4 regions of the Lelliottia sp. RD5 genome follow, and region 3 is predicted to be linked to each of the others. Evidence: predicted binding sites of a transcription regulator. Region 3 holds the regulator's gene; each other region holds the start of a gene.
What was found. Region 3 encodes PhoB, which activates phosphate uptake and scavenging genes when phosphate is short. Its sites were predicted from a motif close to CTGTCATAAAACTGNCNNAT; they were not measured.
Positions count from the first base shown of each region.

Region 1: a site for PhoB is predicted at 2,881-2,900, ahead of glpT (glycerol-3-phosphate transporter). Genes of this name have one in related genera too.
Region 2: a site for PhoB is predicted at 2,093-2,112, ahead of uvrB (excinuclease ABC subunit UvrB). Genes of this name have one in related genera too.
Region 4: a site for PhoB is predicted at 1,613-1,632, ahead of kdgR (DNA-binding transcriptional regulator KdgR). Genes of this name have one in related genera too.

Region 1 is NZ_JBVYHQ010000003.1:259,016-263,579, forward strand. It holds gene glpB (glycerol-3-phosphate dehydrogenase subunit GlpB) at 1-1,140, opposite strand, end outside; gene glpA (anaerobic glycerol-3-phosphate dehydrogenase subunit A) at 1,130-2,758, opposite strand; gene glpT (glycerol-3-phosphate transporter) at 3,012-4,364, shown strand; gene yfaE (class I ribonucleotide reductase maintenance protein YfaE) at 4,388-4,564, opposite strand, start outside.
Region 2 is NZ_JBVYHQ010000001.1:1,392,951-1,397,514, forward strand. It holds gene uvrB (excinuclease ABC subunit UvrB) at 1-1,840, opposite strand, end outside; gene AC0LWE_RS06980 (ABC transporter ATP-binding protein) at 2,590-3,309, shown strand; gene bioD (dethiobiotin synthase) at 3,272-3,973, opposite strand; gene bioC (malonyl-ACP O-methyltransferase BioC) at 3,966-4,564, opposite strand, start outside.
Region 3 is NZ_JBVYHQ010000004.1:101,192-105,755, reverse strand. It holds gene phoR (phosphate regulon sensor histidine kinase PhoR) at 374-1,669, opposite strand; gene phoB (phosphate response regulator transcription factor PhoB) at 1,691-2,380, opposite strand; gene sbcD (exonuclease subunit SbcD) at 2,685-3,890, shown strand; gene sbcC (exonuclease subunit SbcC) at 3,887-4,564, shown strand, end outside.
Region 4 is NZ_JBVYHQ010000001.1:128,079-132,642, forward strand. It holds gene htpX (protease HtpX) at 1-128, shown strand, start outside; gene AC0LWE_RS00705 (MFS transporter) at 185-1,558, opposite strand; gene kdgR (DNA-binding transcriptional regulator KdgR) at 1,737-2,528, shown strand; gene AC0LWE_RS00715 (YobH family protein) at 2,618-2,857, opposite strand; gene mgrB (PhoP/PhoQ regulatory lipoprotein MgrB) at 3,019-3,162, shown strand; gene AC0LWE_RS00725 (YebO family protein) at 3,234-3,524, shown strand; partial or broken gene AC0LWE_RS00730 (DUF2627 domain-containing protein) at 4,415-4,559, shown strand.

The DNA of each region.
Region 1 (4,564 bases), on a different contig from region 3:
AGCGTACAGATTATCGACGGGAGAGCCGGAAAGCTGCGGTCGTAGGGTATTGTCAGCGATCACGCCGAATTGTTGCCACGGCTGCGGGGCAAAGAAATCGCTTTGATACCAGTCGGCACGGGAGGTGTTTTGCCGCACATCCAGGCCCAACACGGCTTCGCGTATCCCTTCGCGAGTACTGATAAGCCCGTTGCTGAAAAAACTGCCGCTTGCCAGCACCACAAACCGCGGGCGTAACGGGATATCACCATGATTTCGTGTCCAAAGGGCGCTGACGACGCCGTTGTCGAGCGTCACTTTTTTGACTTCATCGCCGGCCATCCAGACGCCGCCCTGAGCAATAAACTGGCGCTGGAGTTGATTGTGCAGGCGTATGCCCGGCACCGAAGGCGGAAGCGTCGGCAATAAATAGAGCGCGCAGGGTAGCCGGTCTGACAGCCAACGCCAGAGGCGATTATCCGCTAAGCCAAAACAGGCCGGCATGTACAACGCATCGCATCCCTGGCTGAGCGGCTGCAGGGCGTTGAACAGCAGCGGCCATTTGTCATCGTTATCAAGAAAACGGGCGATATTGACCGCGCGAAACTCGCTGGCGTTATCGCGCAGCACGTCCAGTTCCGGCAACTCTATTTCTGCGGTATCGGCGCTGATGCCCTGATTACGCAGCGATGCGGCGGCAAGATGCGCCTGAAAATCCAGAAAACCGCTAATACCGACCACGCGTACCCGCTGCGATTGAATCGGGGCGACGGGAACCTCTTCGGGGCTGAGCCATGCGGGACGGAGCATGCCGAGCGGGGTGACGCGCTGATGATTTCGACGCGCATGTCCACGGAGTCGTGCCCCGCAGGTGGCGAGCAGCGTTTCAGTCTCATCGGCAAGACGCGCGATATTGTCCGTGCCCACCAGCCGATAGGGGTGATCTGCGGGCAATGCGTCGGGGTTTTGCAACGCGGTTAACGGTGTGTCTACCACGGAGCCATCAGGAAGTGCGCCCAGCAAATCTAACGATCCGGACGAAAAATGCAGAGCGCTTTGGCCACGACTGACGATCGCACATCGCAGACCGCGCTGGGTAAGCTTAAGTCCGCACAGGATCCCTGCCAGACCGCCGCCGATAATCACCGTATCAAACTTCATCGTGCTGCTCCTTTTCCAGTCCGCATAATCCCTGGTATACCCAGCGGGTGAATTCGCTTTCGCGCAGCGCATCGCCCCAGGCAATGGGCTGCACACCTTTCCAGCGTTCGTTAAGAAACTCGCTTAACTGTGCGAGCGACTGTGCTGATGTGGTGACGTTGAAGCGCTGCAAAAGTCCGGCGGCGCGACATGCGCACAGTTCACCCTGACAGGTTCCCATGCCGACTCGGGTGCGGCGACGTAAATCGAGCAGATTATTGACCGTCAGATTCTCAACCGCGTATTGCACTTCGCCCGCCGTCACGGCTTCGCATTCGCACACCAGGCTGCGGCTGAGACGACTCTGGCCTAGCCAGGCTGGCGTGCGATCGCCATGGCGGTAGAGGGCCGAACCGCGAAGTGGCGCGGGGAGCGAGATAATTTTGTGCAGCGTTTTTTCAGTAGATTCCTGCGAGCCTGGCAGAGGGCGTTGCGCTGTGGAGCAGGGCTGCGTATTGCCCAGCTTTTGACATACAGCGTCTGTTGCCCACTCGGCCATCAAGCGATAAGTCATCAGTTTGCCGCCGGTGATGGTAATAAAACCTTCCATACCGTCGCGTTTGGCGTGGTCCATCAGGACAATCCCGCGGCTGACGTTGCGCCCGGTAGGGTCATCGTCGCTGGCCACGAGCGGACGCACCCCTGCATACGCGCGAAGAATGCGCGTTTGCGCCATGACAGGGGCCAGTTTTTCTCCTTCGCGCAACAGGATATCCACCTCTTCGGCGGTGACGCGATTGCAGTCGATATCGTTATAGTCGATGTGCGTGGACGTGGTGCCAATGAGCGAAATGGTATCGCCAGGCACCAGAATGTCCGCGTCGGACGGCTTGCGGCAACGGTTGATGACGTGATTGTTGATGCGATGGTCGAGGATCAGCAGCGAGCCTTTCGCCGGGAACATGCGGATCGAGAGGTCGGCATATTCAGCGATGCGCTGGCCCCAGATCCCGGCAGCGTTGACAACCACGTCGGCATACAGCTCACTGTGTTCGCCGTAAAGCGTGTCATAGACGCGCACGCCCCGCACGGTATCGCCGTCGCGGATAAGGCCGGTGACCTCGTGAGCCGTCAGAACGATCGCGCCATGCTCGCGCGCGTCAAGCATGTTGGCGGCGGTCAGGCGGAAGGGATCGACGGTTCCGTCGGGGACTTTCACTGCGCCAATGAGCGCGGGATTCATCGAGGGTTCAAGACGTCTGGCGAGCGCCGGATCGAGCGTTTCGGCGCGAATACCCGCTTCGGTGCAGGCCCGGACAAAGGTCTGCTGAAACGCGAGATCGTCTTCGGGCAGGGTAATAAACAGGCCGTCGGTAGGCTCAATGCAGTGGCGGGCGATGCGTTTGAGAATTTGGTTTTCTGCGATGCACTCGCGGGCGGACTCGTTGTCGGTCACCGCGTAGCGCGCGCCGCTGTGCAGTAAGCCATGGTTTCGCCCGGTCGCACCGGTGGCGATATCGTGACGCTCCAGCAGCGTAACCTTTAGTCCGCGCAGGGCACAGTCTCGTGCGATACCAGCCCCTGTTGCGCCGCCGCCGATGATAATCACATCGCTATAACGAGGATCGCGGAGTGTCATTATCTTCCCTCATGTTCGTTTTTTACTATTCAGCCACATTAATAGTGTGGTTTGTTTGATTTCGAACATAATCGAGCGTGATACGAAACTAAAACGTGATCTCATGCGCTTATTTGCTCATGCTGTCATATTTCTGTAACAATTTGTGCGTTGATTCACAGTAACAATCGCTGTGATTTTTTAACATCGCGGCCTCTGGAATCGGGGTGGCTACACAACCTCGAAAATTTATGACATGGCCACGGAGGCTCTAATGCTCAGTATCTTCAAACCTGCGCCGCATCAGGCGCGCGTGTCAGAGGCAGAAGTCGACCCGCTATACCGTCGCCTGCGTTGGCAGATTTTCCTCGGTATTTTCTTCGGCTACGCCGCTTACTATCTGGTGCGTAAGAACTTTGCGCTGGCGATGCCGTATCTGGTTGAACAAGGTTTTTCACGCGGTGATTTAGGTTTCGCACTGTCGGGTATTTCGATTGCCTATGGGTTTTCCAAGTTCATTATGGGGTCCGTTTCGGATCGCTCGAATCCGCGCGTCTTCTTGCCCGCCGGTTTGATTCTGGCGTCCGCCGTGATGTTATTCATGGGCTTTGTGCCGTGGGCAACGTCCAGTATCGCCATCATGTTTGTCCTGCTGTTCCTGTGCGGCTGGTTCCAGGGAATGGGATGGCCGCCGTGCGGACGTACCATGGTGCACTGGTGGTCGCAGAAAGAGCGTGGCGGGATTGTCTCGGTGTGGAACTGCGCGCATAACGTTGGCGGCGGTATTCCACCGCTGTTGTTCCTGCTGGGGATGGCGTGGTTTAACGACTGGAAAGCGGCGCTGTATATGCCTGCTTTTGGGGCCATCGTTATTGCGATCATTGCCTTTGCTCTGATGCGTGATACCCCGCAATCGTGCGGTCTTCCGCCGATTGAAGAGTATAAAAACGACTACCCGGACGATTACAACGAGCAGCATGAAGAAGAGCTGACGGCAAAACAGATCTTCATGAAATACGTTCTGCCTAACAAACTGTTGTGGTACATCGCTATCGCCAACGTGTTTGTCTATCTGCTGCGTTACGGCATCCTCGACTGGTCGCCGACCTATCTGAAAGAGGTGAAGCATTTCGCACTGGATAAGTCGTCGTGGGCCTATTTCCTGTATGAATACGCCGGTATTCCAGGCACGTTAATTTGCGGCTGGATGTCGGACAAAGTGTTTAGAGGCAACCGTGGTGCAACAGGCGTGTTCTTTATGACGCTCGTAACCATCGCCACTATCGTGTACTGGCTGAATCCTCCAGGAAATCCCGGCGTGGATATGGCCTGTATGATTGTGATCGGCTTCCTGATTTACGGTCCGGTGATGCTGATTGGTCTGCACGCGCTGGAACTGGCGCCGAAAAAAGCCGCAGGCACTGCCGCGGGCTTTACCGGTCTGTTCGGCTATCTTGGTGGTTCAGTCGCGGCCAGCGCCATCGTGGGTTACACGGTCGATTTCTTCGGCTGGGATGGTGGCTTTATGGTGATGATTGGCGGCAGCATTATGGCGGTATTACTGCTGATCGTCGTTATGATTGGCGAAAAACGCCATCATGCGGAGATGATGCAGAAACGAGGCTAAAAAAATGCCCGCGTAAGCGGGCATTACATTTCGATTTCGATATCGCCTTTTGCCCGGCAACAGCAGGGCAAAATTTCCCCATCGTTGATAAACGCCAGCGGTTCCGTTAGCCAGTCCACTTGTCCTGCCACTAAACGACAGCGGCATGAGCCGCAGTAGCCTGCACGGCACTGATACTCAACTTCGACCTGATGCGACTC
Region 2 (4,564 bases), on a different contig from region 3:
ATTTGCCGCGGCCTTTGGCTTTGGTTTTCGCCAGCCCCTGACCGAGCGCTAGTATATCCACCACTTTCTTGTTCAAGCCCTGCGGCACAATGCCGTTATCCAGATTGTACTGATGCTGCTTCTCGCGTCGACGTTCGGTTTCGCTAATCGCTTTCGCCATCGACGCCGTAATTTTATCGCCGTACAAAATGGCTTTACCGTTGATGTTACGCGCCGCACGGCCAATGGTCTGAATAAGCGAGCGCTCGGAGCGCAGGAAGCCCTCTTTATCGGCATCCAGAATCGCCACCAGCGATACCTCTGGCATATCCAGGCCTTCTCGTAACAAGTTAATCCCGACCAGCACGTCAAATTCGCCAAGGCGCAAATCGCGAATGATCTCCATACGTTCGACGGTGTCGATATCCGAGTGCAGATAACGCACGCGCTCGCCGTGCTCTTCAAGATACTCGGTCAGATCTTCCGCCATACGCTTGGTGAGCGTGGTGACCAGCACGCGTTCGTTGATCGTCGCGCGCGCACGGATTTCTGAAAGCAGATCGTCCACCTGAGTGCCCACAGGACGCACTTCGATAATGGGATCCAGCAGGCCGGTCGGGCGCACCACCTGATCCACCACATCCTCGCCAGATTTTTCCAGCTCGTAGTTGCCGGGCGTCGCAGAGACATAGATGGTCTGCGGGGCCAGCGCTTCGAACTCTTCGAACTTCATTGGACGGTTATCCAGCGCCGACGGCAGACGGAAGCCATATTCCACCAGCGTCTCTTTACGCGCGCGGTCGCCACGGTACATACCACCGATTTGCGGAATGGTTACGTGGGATTCGTCCACCACCAGCAGTCCATCGGCAGGCAGATAATCAAACAGCGTCGGCGGCGCTTCACCGGGACCACGGCCCGAAAGGTAGCGTGAGTAGTTTTCGATACCCGAGCAGTAGCCCAGCTCGTTCATCATCTCCAGATCGAACTGCGTACGCTGGCTCAAACGCTGCTCTTCGAGCAGTTTGTTATTTTCCAGCAGCACTTTTCGTCGCTCGGCCAGTTCGACTTTGATGTCTTCCATCGCCTGGACAATGCGCTCGCGCGGGGTGACGTAGTGCGTTTTGGGGTAGACGGTGAAGCGCTGAATCACTGAATCAACATGGCCGGTCAGCGGATCAAAAAGCGACAGCCGCTCGACTTCTTCATCAAAAAGCTCAACGCGTAACGCCAGATCGTCGGATTCCGCCGGGAAGATATCGATCACTTCGCCCCGCACCCGGAATGTCCCGCGCTGGAACGCCTGATCGTTACGGGCATATTGCAGCTCGGCCAGACGTCGCAAAATGGCGCGCTGATCGATGATCATCCCGTTGGTGAGGTGCAACATCATTTTCAGATACAGATCGGGATCGCCCAGACCGTAAATAGCGGACACAGAGGCCACCACAATGACGTCTCGACGCTCAAGCAAGGCCTTGGTCGCCGACAGACGCATCTGTTCGATATGCTCGTTCACAGACGCGTCTTTCTCGATAAAGGTATCTGAGCTCGGGACGTAGGCTTCGGGTTGATAATAATCGTAGTAGGAGACGAAATATTCCACGGCGTTATCCGGGAAGAACTCTTTCATCTCACCATAAAGCTGTGCCGCCAGCGTTTTGTTAGGTGCCAGCACCATCGTGGGGCGCTGCAAATCGGCAATCACGTTGGCGACGGTAAATGTTTTACCCGACCCGGTTACGCCCAACAGCGTTTGATGTGCAAGCCCATCTTCCAGCCCCTCTTTCAGACGACGGATCGCCTCCGGCTGATCGCCAGAAGGACGGAAGGCAGAATTCAATTTGAACATTTTACTCATGGGCAACAACCTGATGACGATAAAAGCGGCAGGTGAGTAATTTTACTCGTGACTGGCAAATTTGCCAGTAAAAAATACTGGATGTAATTCCAGTAGCATGTAACGATATTTGGTACTGCATCCGGTGAATCAGCGAAAAAGTGGTCAATATCCAGACTACGGCACGATAAAATACTAGCCTGAAGGGCTTATCCCCAAAACATTTCCATTTTTAACATTTGTCAAGCTGGGTAAGGGCAGATTAATGGCCGCAGATGACACTTTCATTACGGTGATTGCTTTTGTCTAACACATTAATTAATAGAAGATATTTCTTAAAGCCGCGTTTCGCATCAATTCATCCGCAGGCCGCGTATTCTCTCGCTTACCTGAAGTTTTCTAACCCTAATGCACATGGTTATCCACAGGAATAGTGGATAACTGCTTCCAGCCCACGTAGACAGCCACTCCGCAAAGTCCCGGTTTTTCCCAAAAGCCGGTCCGTAAAAAATATTTATAGCTCTTTTTCGATGATTAACAGTTGAGCAGATCATATACGGCTGGTGAGATCTTACTCACATTTCCTCGATCCTCGCTGCACCACGACTCAGCGTCGTTAGCACTGAAGGTGTGCAATTCCGCGCCTGTGCATCACATTAGCAGTGACATAATCCGAAAAAAACACCTTATTCGATTCACTTTACGTATATGGCAAGGGTTTTGCAGAATCATTATGACATCTCGCCCACGCGTTTTTTACGGAGTGAATTATGCTGAGTCTGCGCGCAATAAATCAGTTTTACGGGAGCGAACACACGCTGTGGAACATTGATCTCGATTTGCCGCCAGGAATGTGTACAGGCGTGGTCGGGCTGCCCGGCATGGGGAAAACGACCCTGATCAACTGCATCACCGGGCAACTTCCGGTGGAGAGCGGCTCCATTATCTGGCATGAAGCGGGTGCGCCACCGCAGGACTTGTTGGGCGCTGCACGTGACAGCGAATTACCGGGGATCGGGTATGTCACGCAGGATCGACGGATATTTTCGCAGCTCACGGTTGAAGAAAATTTGCATGTCGCGATGCGCGCGCAGGGGAAATCCGACGCGACGGCCAGCAGCGAAATGTACGATCTGTTGCCGCAGCTGTGGCCGCTGCGACAGGCCCGTGCGATGGGATTATCTCCGGATGACAAATATCAGCTGGCGCTGGCAAATGCGCTGGTCAGCCGCCCTCGCCTGCTGATTCTGGACGAACCGATGCACGGTGCCAGCCCGACGTTTACCCACAGGCTGGGATTGCTTCTGGCGCGTTTAAATCGAGATTTGGGCATGACGGTTTTACTGGCGGAACAGCAGCTGTCGTTTATCCGCCGTGTGGCCGACCGTTTTTGCATGCTGTACCGCGGACGTAACGTGGCACAAGGCCACGTTAATGAGCTCAATGACGAACTTATTGCCCACTGGATGACGCTGGATGCAAGGCGCTGAGATCGAGATAGTGTCCGGTTTCCGCATTTTCTGCCCCGCCGGCAAGCCACGGGATTTCGCCGAGAAAGGGCGCATGAATCCGGTGTTTAAGCGTCGCCAGATACTCATGATGACGTTTTCCAGGCGCAACCACATCGTTGGCTATCCAGCCTGCGAGACGCAGGCCTGACTGTTTTACCGCTAATGCGGTGAGCATCGCATGGTTAATACAGCCCAGTTTGATACCAACGACCAGAATAACCGGCAATTGTTCGCCCGCCACCCAGTCGGCAAAAGTCAGGTCATCACTGAGCGGGGTAAACCAGCCACCCGCGCCTTCAACCAGTACCCATTCAGCCTGCTCCTCCAGCGCCCGAAGGCCCGCAGAGAGCACAGAAAAAGAGATTGGGCGCTGCTCATCATGGCTCACAATGTGTGGCGAGGTCGGTTCCGCAAAGGTGTAAGGATTCACCGCCTGATATGACAGCGCCACGCTGCTGTTTCGTTGCAGCGCTAACGCGTCGGTGTTGCGCAGCCCTTCTGCCGTCATCTCGCTGCCAGAGGCGACCGGTTTATATCCGACGGTTTTGAATCCCTGTAAACGCGCGGCTTGCAATAATGCACTGCTGGCCACGGTTTTCCCCACTTCGGTGTCGGTTCCGGTGACAAAATAGCGTTCAATCACGTTCGATAATTCCATGGAAAAGTTGATAAGAGAGCGGGAATTCACCCCGCTGCTGCGGCCAGGCTAACTCCAGCCGCTGGAGCTCGCCACGCGTCAGCGGTTTGCGCCCGCGCCCGTCATGCAAATGCGTGGCGCCAATGCCCTTCAGGGAACGCATGGCGCTGAGGGCATCCACAAACGTCAGCGTCACCGTCTGCGTGGTCGCGCGATATCGCCAGCCCCGCATGGCGGAAATCACCTCTGCCTCAGGCAAAAACCGGTTGGCATGAGGCCGTTCATCCACGGCCTGCCACGCCTGATTAAGTTCCGGCAGCGAGTGTGCCAGCAGCGTGGTAAAGGCCAGCGTACCGCCAGGACGCGTGACCCGATACAGCTCCCGCAGCGCTTGCGAGAGACTGGCGCACCATTGCACGGCCAGGTGGCTCCAGACCAGGTCAAACTGCGCGTCAGGCAAGGCCATGGATTCAATATCCCCCACCCGATAATCGTCCGCCGCCTGCTGATAGCGGGCCTGTTCGATCATCTGCGGCGAGAGGTCGAGTGCCGTGACGTGACAGCCTCTTTCCCGCCAGACGCGGCTGTTTGCCCCCG
Region 3 (4,564 bases):
TTGAGATTTTCGCCATCCCTAACGGGACGATACGGCGGAAAATTAACTCAATTTCAGCGGGATATGCTCCCGTCCTGGCGCAGCGAAGAATAGTTTTTCGGTTTACCGCGCAAATACAGTCGGTCTGACAGTATATGGGGCGCAATTTAAACGCTTATAACGTTTAAAGGCAAGGAGGGATCTTAAAACCAGAACAATATGCCAGCATGAAAATACAGACCAGCACAATCCGCTAAGTATAAGAAAAACCCATGGCTAATCATGCGAACAAAAAAGCATCAGCCGTATAAAATTCATCCGCGTTTTGCTTGACTGCAAAGCAAACAGGCCAGCAAACGCTGGCCTGTGGAAAGTAAGGCTGACACACCGGCTGTCAGGCACTTTTTTTGGCAATTAATCGTTCCGGGATAACAAAACTGAATCGCGTACCTTTGCCCGGCGTACTCTGAATATCAAGACGACTATCGTGATGATTCAATGCATGCTTCACAATCGCCAGGCCCAGCCCACTGCCGCCGGTTTGTCGTGAGCGCGCTTTATCGACGCGATAGAAACGCTCGGTCAGACGCGGAATGTGCTCCGGCCCAATGCCCGGTCCGTTGTCTTCAACGCTAAACTCAGCCCCCATCGGCACAGGCTGCCAGCGCACCACAATGTGTGTGCCTTCCGGCGTATGGTTCACGGCGTTATAGACCAGATTCGATATCGCACTGCGCAATTGCTCTTCACTGCCGAGGATTTTGAGCGCGCTATCAACCTCAAACGTCAGCTGGTGTTTTTTATGGCTCAGGGTCTGCGCTTCCCGCTCCACAACACGCAGCATCATCGGAACATCAATGGTTTCATTCAGTGCCAGCGTCGGGGCGGCTTCAATTTTCGACAGCGTCAGAAGCTGCTTCACCAGCCCCTCCATGCGATGCGTTTGCTCGCGCATCGTATGTAATGCTTTCTCTCGCGGCGCGCCTTCCAGCGTTTGCTCCTGCATCATCTCCAGATACCCCTGAAGCACGGTCAACGGGGTGCGCAATTCATGGCTGACGTTGGCAAAGAAATTACGACGCGCCCCTTCAAGCTGATGCATTTGGGTAACATCACGCGCCACCATCAGCCACTGCTTATCGCTATAGGGCATAACGCGAATCTCAAGGTGACGGCCGTTATTCAGCACCAGATTGTGCGGGCGAGTAAATTCACGCTTTTTCAGATACAGCGTGAACTCGGGGTAACGCAGTAGATTCAGTATGTTCTGGCCATTATCGTCCGGCCAGCGGAGTCCAAGGAGTTGTTGTGCCAGACCATTACACCAGAAAATCGTCCCTTCTTCGGTAGTGAGGATCACGGCATCCGGCAGCGACTCTGCGCCGCTACGAAAGCGCTTTATCAGACTTCCCAGCTCGCGACGACGCTTTTTATTACGCATCTGCATCTGGTGCAGGCCGTAAAGTAACGGCTCCCAGCTTCCGCTACCGGGCGGTGGCGTCATGCTGCGATCCACCCACAGCCACCACGACAGGCGCAGTAAATTCCAAAAATGCCAGATCAACAGGCCGGTCACTGCCGCCAGTAAAAACCACGGCAGGTAACCAAAAATAGCCCCCAAAATGAAGGCCGGGAGACAGCATAAGATCAGTTCAAAAACGAGCCTTTTCCATGACAGACGTTCCAGCACGCGTCACACTCCTGTCAGTGTTCAGAAACGGGTCGAAAAACGATAACCCGTGCCGCGGACCGTTTGCACCATGCGATCGTGGCCGCTGTGTTCCAGCGCTTTACGCAAGCGGCGAATATGCACATCAACCGTTCTGTCTTCAACATAGACGTTGGTTCCCCAAACGTTATTCAGCAACTGCTCACGACTGTAAACGCGTTCCGGATGCGTCATAAAGAAGTGCAATAGCTTAAATTCGGTCGGTCCCATGTCGAGCGGGTTTTCACCCGTCATCACGCGATGCGACGTGGGATCCAGGCTCAGCCCCTGCATCTCAATCACCTCTTCCACCGCCATCGGTGAAATACGGCGCATCACCGCTTTAATACGTGCCACCAGCTCCTTCGGTGAAAACGGCTTGGTGATGTAGTCATCCGCACCCGTTTCCAGCCCGCGCACGCGATCTTCTTCTTCGCCGCGCGCAGTCAGCATCACAACCGGGATCTCGCGGGTCATCGCTTCACGTTTGATGTGTTTGATAAATTGCAGTCCAGAGCCGCCAGGCAACATCCAGTCAAGCAGAATCAAATCAGGCCAGGGTTCGTTCAGCTGATTCACCGCGCTGTCATAATCTTCAGCTTCTATCGGCTGAAAACCGTTTTGTTCGAGCACGAAGCACACCATTTCACGAATCGGAGCTTCATCTTCTACGACCAGAATACGTCTCGCCATACTTTACCCTGTCTTATTGAGGTTAAAAGTTTGTAATGCGGCGTCATTATGCGTCAGATTTATGACAGATTTATGAAAAACATTACCACTATGAATAGCAAACTATTGTTTTATTACAGCTGTAAATTCCCGTTCCCAGGACATTTATCACCGCAAAAACCGTCACGCTAGCTAACACCGTCACATTTCGGAACCCCATGCTGACGCCCGTAACACTCAGAATTGGGCCGATGCAGCCAACACAGAGGCGGCCTGAAGGATCAAGTGTATAATCCCTTTCACCTTTTTTTGCCACGGATCTGTTATGCGCATACTTCACACCTCGGACTGGCATCTGGGTCAAAATTTTTACAGTAAAAGCCGCGCGGCCGAACACGAAGCGTTCCTGAACTGGCTGCTGGAAACGGCGCTAACGCACCAGGTTGACGCAATCATTGTCGCCGGTGATATTTTTGACACCGGATCGCCGCCCAGCTATGCGCGCGAAATCTATAACCGCTTCGTGGTCAATTTACAGAAAACGGGCTGCCATCTGGTCATCGTCGCGGGCAATCACGACTCGGTGGCAACGCTGAATGAGTCGCGCGATATTCTGGCCTTTCTGAATACCACTGTAGTGGCAAACGCCGGGCACGCACCGCAAATCATCAAAAAACGCGACGGCACGCCGGGCGCCGTTATCTGCCCGATCCCCTTTTTGCGTCCGCGCGACATCGTGCAAAGCCAGGCCGGACTGACCGGCGGCGAAAAGCAACAGCACCTGCTGCAGGCCATCACCGACTACTATCAGCAGCAATATCTCGACGCCTGTGCCTTACGCGGTGAGGCGGCGCTACCCGTCATCGCCACCGGCCATTTAACCACCGTCGGTGCCAGTAAAAGCGACGCGGTACGCGAAATTTATATTGGTACGCTGGATGCGTTCCCGGCGCAGAACTTCCCGCCTGCCGATTACATCGCGCTCGGGCATATCCATCGGGCACAGAAGATTGGCGGCAGCGAACATATCCGCTATTGCGGCTCGCCCATTTCGCTCAGCTTTGACGAAACGGGCAAGCCCAAAAGCGTGCATCTGGTGAGTTTTGTCGACGGAAAACTGCACGCGGTAGAAACCCTGGAAGTGCCGGTGACGCAGCCGCTGGTGGTGCTGAAAGGCGATCTGGCGGTCATCACCGCGCAGCTTGAGCAGTGGCGCAATGTGGAGCAAATCCCGCCCGTCTGGCTGGATATCGAAATCACGACGGATGACTATCTGCACGATATGCAGCGCAAAATCCAGGCGCTCACGGAAACGCTGCCCGTTGAGGTATTACTGGTGCGTCGCAGCCGCGAACAGCGTGAGAAAATTCTGCTCAGTGCGCAGCGCGAAACGCTCAGCGAGCTGAAGGTCGAAGAGGTTTTTGAACGCCGACTGGCGCAGGAAGAAATTGACGACGCGCAGCGCGCAAGACTCAACGAGCTGTTCACCCATACGCTGCATGCGCTCAATGATGAGGAAGAAAACGCATGAAAATTCTCAGCCTGCGCCTGAAAAACATCAACTCTTTGAAGGGCGAATGGAAGATAGATTTCACCGCTGAGCCGTTCGCCAGCAACGGTTTGTTTGCGATAACCGGCGCAACCGGCGCCGGGAAAACCACCCTGCTTGACGCCATCTGCCTCGCGCTGTATCACCAGACGCCGCGTCTGAATAAAGTCACACAATCACAAAATGATCTGATGACGCGCGACACCGCTGAATGTCTGGCGGAGGTAGAATTTGAAGTTAAAGGCATCGCTTATCGCGCATTCTGGAGCCAGAGCCGTGCGCGTAATCAGCCAGACGGGAATTTACAGGCGCCGCGCGTAGAGCTGGCCCGCTGTGAAGACGGTAAAATCCTGTCTGACAAAGCCACAGACAAAATTGAGCAAACGGCCTCGCTGACCGGGCTGGATTACGATCGTTTCACACGCTCAATGCTGTTGTCGCAGGGGCAATTTGCCGCCTTCCTCAATGCCAAACCCGGTGAACGCGCCGAGTTGCTGGAGGAACTGACCGGAACCGAAATTTACGGTCAGATTTCCGCGAGAGTCTTTGAACAACACAAAGCCGCGCGCACGGAACTGGAAAAGCGTGAAGCCCAAGCGGCTGGCGTGATTTTACTGAGCGACGAGCAGCAACAGCAGTTGAAGCAAAGTTTGCAG
Region 4 (4,564 bases), on a different contig from region 3:
AGGAAGCGACCAGCATGATGGCATTTTGCATCAACGGTAAATCAAAATCGCTGAGTGAAATGTTTATGACTCACCCGCCACTGGATAAACGTATCGAAGCGCTGCGCAGTGGGCAGTACATTAAATAAAATTCGTTTTAGGTAACAAAGCAGTCCGGGAGACGCAAAACGTCTCCCGGCTTTTTTTATGCCTCTGTCCGAGGTTGGATCACACGCAGACCGCTGATGATAGCGGCGATCGTTGCCAGTGTCCCAGCGGTAAATAGGGCAATATGGGTACCATTTTGTCCGGCCAGGTTAAACATGAGCGCGACCAGCGCTGCGCCAATGCTTTGCCCTAGCAAACGCGCGGTACCCAGCATACCACTGGCGCCTCCGCTGCGATGGCGCGGGGCTGCGGACATAATGGTGTGGTTATTGGGTGACTGGAATAAACCGAATCCGGCGCCGCACAGGATCATTCTCCAGATAATATCGGCATCCGTCGGCGAGGCGGGGAGCATCGCGAGAGCGAAAAGACCTGTGGCCATCACCACCAGACCCATTGCCCCCAATAATCCTGCATGTACGCGTTCAATCAGGTAGCCTGCGAGCGGAGCCATAACCATGGTAGCGAGCGGCCACGGCGTGAGCAGCAGCCCCGTTTCGACTTCTGTGCGCCCCACAATGTTTTGCAAAAAGAAGGGCAGTGAGACAAGCGCCAGCATCTGCGCGCAAAACGAGCAAATGGATGTCCCGATCGATAGCGAAAAAAGCGGAATACGTAACAGGTCTACGGGCAGGAGAGGCACCGGCAATGCCAGCTGACGGCGAACGAAAAAGAACCCAACGATCAACATGGCGATAATTTCTGCGGCGATAAGCCGAAGGGATTGCCCCTGCGCAAAACCGCTTAGCGCAGTGATGAGCAGGCCAAAGGTCAGCGCATTCATCACAGCACTGGGGAGATCAAAACGCGGCATCGCGCTTTTCGCTCCGTTTGCCGGGAGATAACGTAGTGCAAAGAGCAGGGCAACAATACCCAGCGGCACGTTAATCAAAAACAGCCATTGCCACGACGCCACGGAGAGAATGGCCGCAGCAACCGTCGGACCTGCAGCAGATGAAACGGCCACAATGAAGGAGTTGATTCCCATCCCGCGGCCGAGCTGTTTCTGGGGATAGATAAGCCGTATCAGCGCTGTATTGACGCTCATTAACGCTGCGCCACCAAACCCTTGTGCAATACGCGCGATAGTCAACGTATGCAATGAATCTGATAGCGCACAAAACAGAGATGTCACGGTGAAGACGGCAAGTCCGCACTGATAAATGCGACGATAACCGAACATATCGCCCAGGAAAGAAAAAGACAGCAAGGAAATCACAATGGCTATCTGGTAAGCATTGACGATCCAGATTGAACTCGCGGGTGATGCGTGAAGATCGCTGGCAATGGTCGGTAGCGCAACGTTGGCAATCGCCCCATCAAGAACCGCCATCGAAATACCGATAATAATTGTGGCAATCGCGCCATAGCGTTGGGGTAATGGTAAGCCGTCAGAGGGAATTTTTTCCATAGAAAATGAAATGCTCAGGAGGTTATAATTCTTAGTGTCACTATTTTAGCACTGATATTTCGGTTTTATGTCGCAGATTTGTAACGAAGTAAACGCAGAACGATTGCAGCAAGACGATCGCGAATTTATAATAAAAACCGGTTCTGATTTTTATAAAACACTCGCAATGAGGTGATAAATGGCAATTGCAGATTTGGACAAGCAGCCAGATTCTGTTTCTTCCGTGCTGAAGGTGTTTGGCATCTTACAGGCGCTGGGTGAAGAGCGCGAAATTGGTATTACAGAGTTGTCGCAACGTGTGATGATGTCAAAAAGCACTGTTTATCGCTTTCTGCAAACCATGAAATCCTTGGGCTATGTCGCTCAGGAAGGCGAGTCTGAGAAATATTCTCTGACGCTGAAGCTATTTGAGCTGGGCGCTCGCGCACTTCAAAATGTTGATCTTATTCGCAGTGCTGATATCCAGATGCGTGAACTTTCTCGTTTGACGAAAGAAACCGTGCACCTTGGGGCGCTTGATGAAGACAGCATCGTTTATATTCATAAAATAGATTCTATGTATAACCTGCGCATGTATTCGCGCATTGGTCGTCGCAACCCGCTTTACAGTACGGCCATTGGTAAGGTCCTACTGGCGTGGCGTGACCGTGAGGAAGTCAAAGAGATCCTCCAGGACGTTGAGTACAAACGTAGCACTGAGCGCACCATCACCAGCACAGAAGAGCTACTGACGGTGCTTGATAAAGTGCGTGAGCAGGGTTATGGCGAAGATAATCAGGAGCAGGAAGAGGGGCTGCGCTGCATTGGCGTCCCGGTATTTGACCGCTTTGGCGTGGTTATCGCAGGGTTAAGTATTTCTTTCCCTACGCTTCGTTTCTCAGAAGAGCGTCTGCACGAATATGTTGAAATGCTGCATACCGCTGCGCGCAAAATTTCTGAACAGATGGGTTATAACGACTATCCATTCTAATGGCTGAAGCACAGAAACGCCGCGTCACCGCGGCGTTTCTGTTTGTCTGGCATTGCATGTTTGGCACTGCGTATCAAAGCAGGGCACAATTAACCGTTATCCACGACCATCTGACTTTTGCGCAGAATCGGGCAGTTAGACAACCCAATGACACCGCTGTCAGTGTGTAAATATTGCGCAGTGCTGATTCCTCTGGCGGTAAGGTACTGACATTGAATCCCTAATCCGGCCGCGTTTTCTTTACTTCCCACGAGTACGCCATAACCTGATAATAATAATCCTATCCACACAATGGCCAGGACAACAATTGTCCGAATGATTAATCTCATCGCTGCCTCTTTTTTTTAACTAATAATGCTATTCAGCGTAATAGTTTCGCTATATTAAACAAGTGCATAATTCTGAAAATATTTTGATGAACATAGAGTTAGTCCTTGTTTAAGATAACCGTGATAACCTGGACACATCAGGTCAAGAGACGGAGTGTGGAGTGAAAAAAATACGCTGGGTAATTCTGATTATAGTGCTGATTGCCTGTGCCTTTCTATGGACGCAGACAATCAACGTGATGTGCGATCAGGATGTACAGTTCTTTAGTGGCATTTGCGCGATCAATCAATTCATCCCCTGGTAGGACACTTTTTTATAGATCGTTACCTTCCCCTGCGTCAGTGGTAAAATAGGTGTTTTCATTGAGGTGGTAAAATGGGTGAGTTACAAAATTCGGGGCTACTGAACGTAGCCTCACTGGCGATGTTTGCAATCATTATGGTCATTGGCCTGGTATTGTGGTTCTTTATGAATCGCGCCAGCTCACGTACAAATGAGCAAATTGAGCTTCTGGAAGCGTTGCTTGATCAGCAGAAACGCCAAAATGCGTTGCTTCGCCGTCTGTGCGAAGCCAACGAGCCTGAAGAAAAGCCGATGGCAAAAGCCCCTGAAGCAGTAGCCCCAGAAGACGAAGATGATTTTATCCGTCTGGTCGCTGAGCGTTAATCTGTAAAAGTTGGGAGGTGGCTGTGGTCTGGATAAATTCCCGTTATGACCCCTCCCTTAATGATCATCCCGTATCTCGCCATGAGGATCACAGATTTCACTTAAAATATTCCTGTAGTTCACCTCATGTACGTTTTACCTAACGCTCCGCCACTCCTGCACCACAATGGTACAAATCTGTTGGATATGCTTTCAGCTGCGCCACGTAAGCAGCATGGAAACGTGTTTTCATCGATACTGTTTGTGCGACAGTAAGTGAAGAGTCGCGCAATAAGCCATCCAGCAGGTTTCAAGTCATGCACCTGAGTGTAGTAACAATGAATAATCATTTTAGAATATAAAAATTGGTTATTATTTGCCCTCATGACATCGTCCCACTCCGTAACTATATATTCTGTATTTTCGCGAACTCCCATTGTTTTATTTTTATCGAAACGTTTTGCTTGCCTTGTGATGAAGCAAAGTCATAAAAAATTCATTATTTTGGTGCAAAGCGACCTTTTGCCACGCGTATTCCTAATCCGAAAGCAGGGGCGTGAATAAGCATTGTTATTCCGATGTAAACATTTTTTCGCTGCGTTGATTTGAGCATAACTTTTCACAAATTGTTCTAACTAAGGTATTGCATCTTATAAACATTCCTTGCTTATCATCACAACGTCAGTATTGGGGAAGCAACAAAAAATCCTTACATTACAGTGGGTATGAATTAGAAGGTGATGCTGGGTGTCTTATTCAGGGTGATATAATGATAACGTCGAGTTGCTCAAAACTTAGCAAGGCGGCATCAGAGTTTGTGCGGCGGATCTTGTCATGTCTAAAAATGGCTTGCCATGATTAACGTTGTATGTGATAACACGGTTTGGGTCAAACGAGGTACAGTTCTGTTTATGTGTGGCATTTTCAGTAAAGAAGTTCTGAGTAAACACGTTGTCGTTGAATACCGCTTCTCTGCCGAACCTTATATTAGTGCCTCAAGCAGTAATGTCTCTGTTTTATCTAGGTCAATGCCTGCGGGCTAAGAAAACAATCTAAGGAAT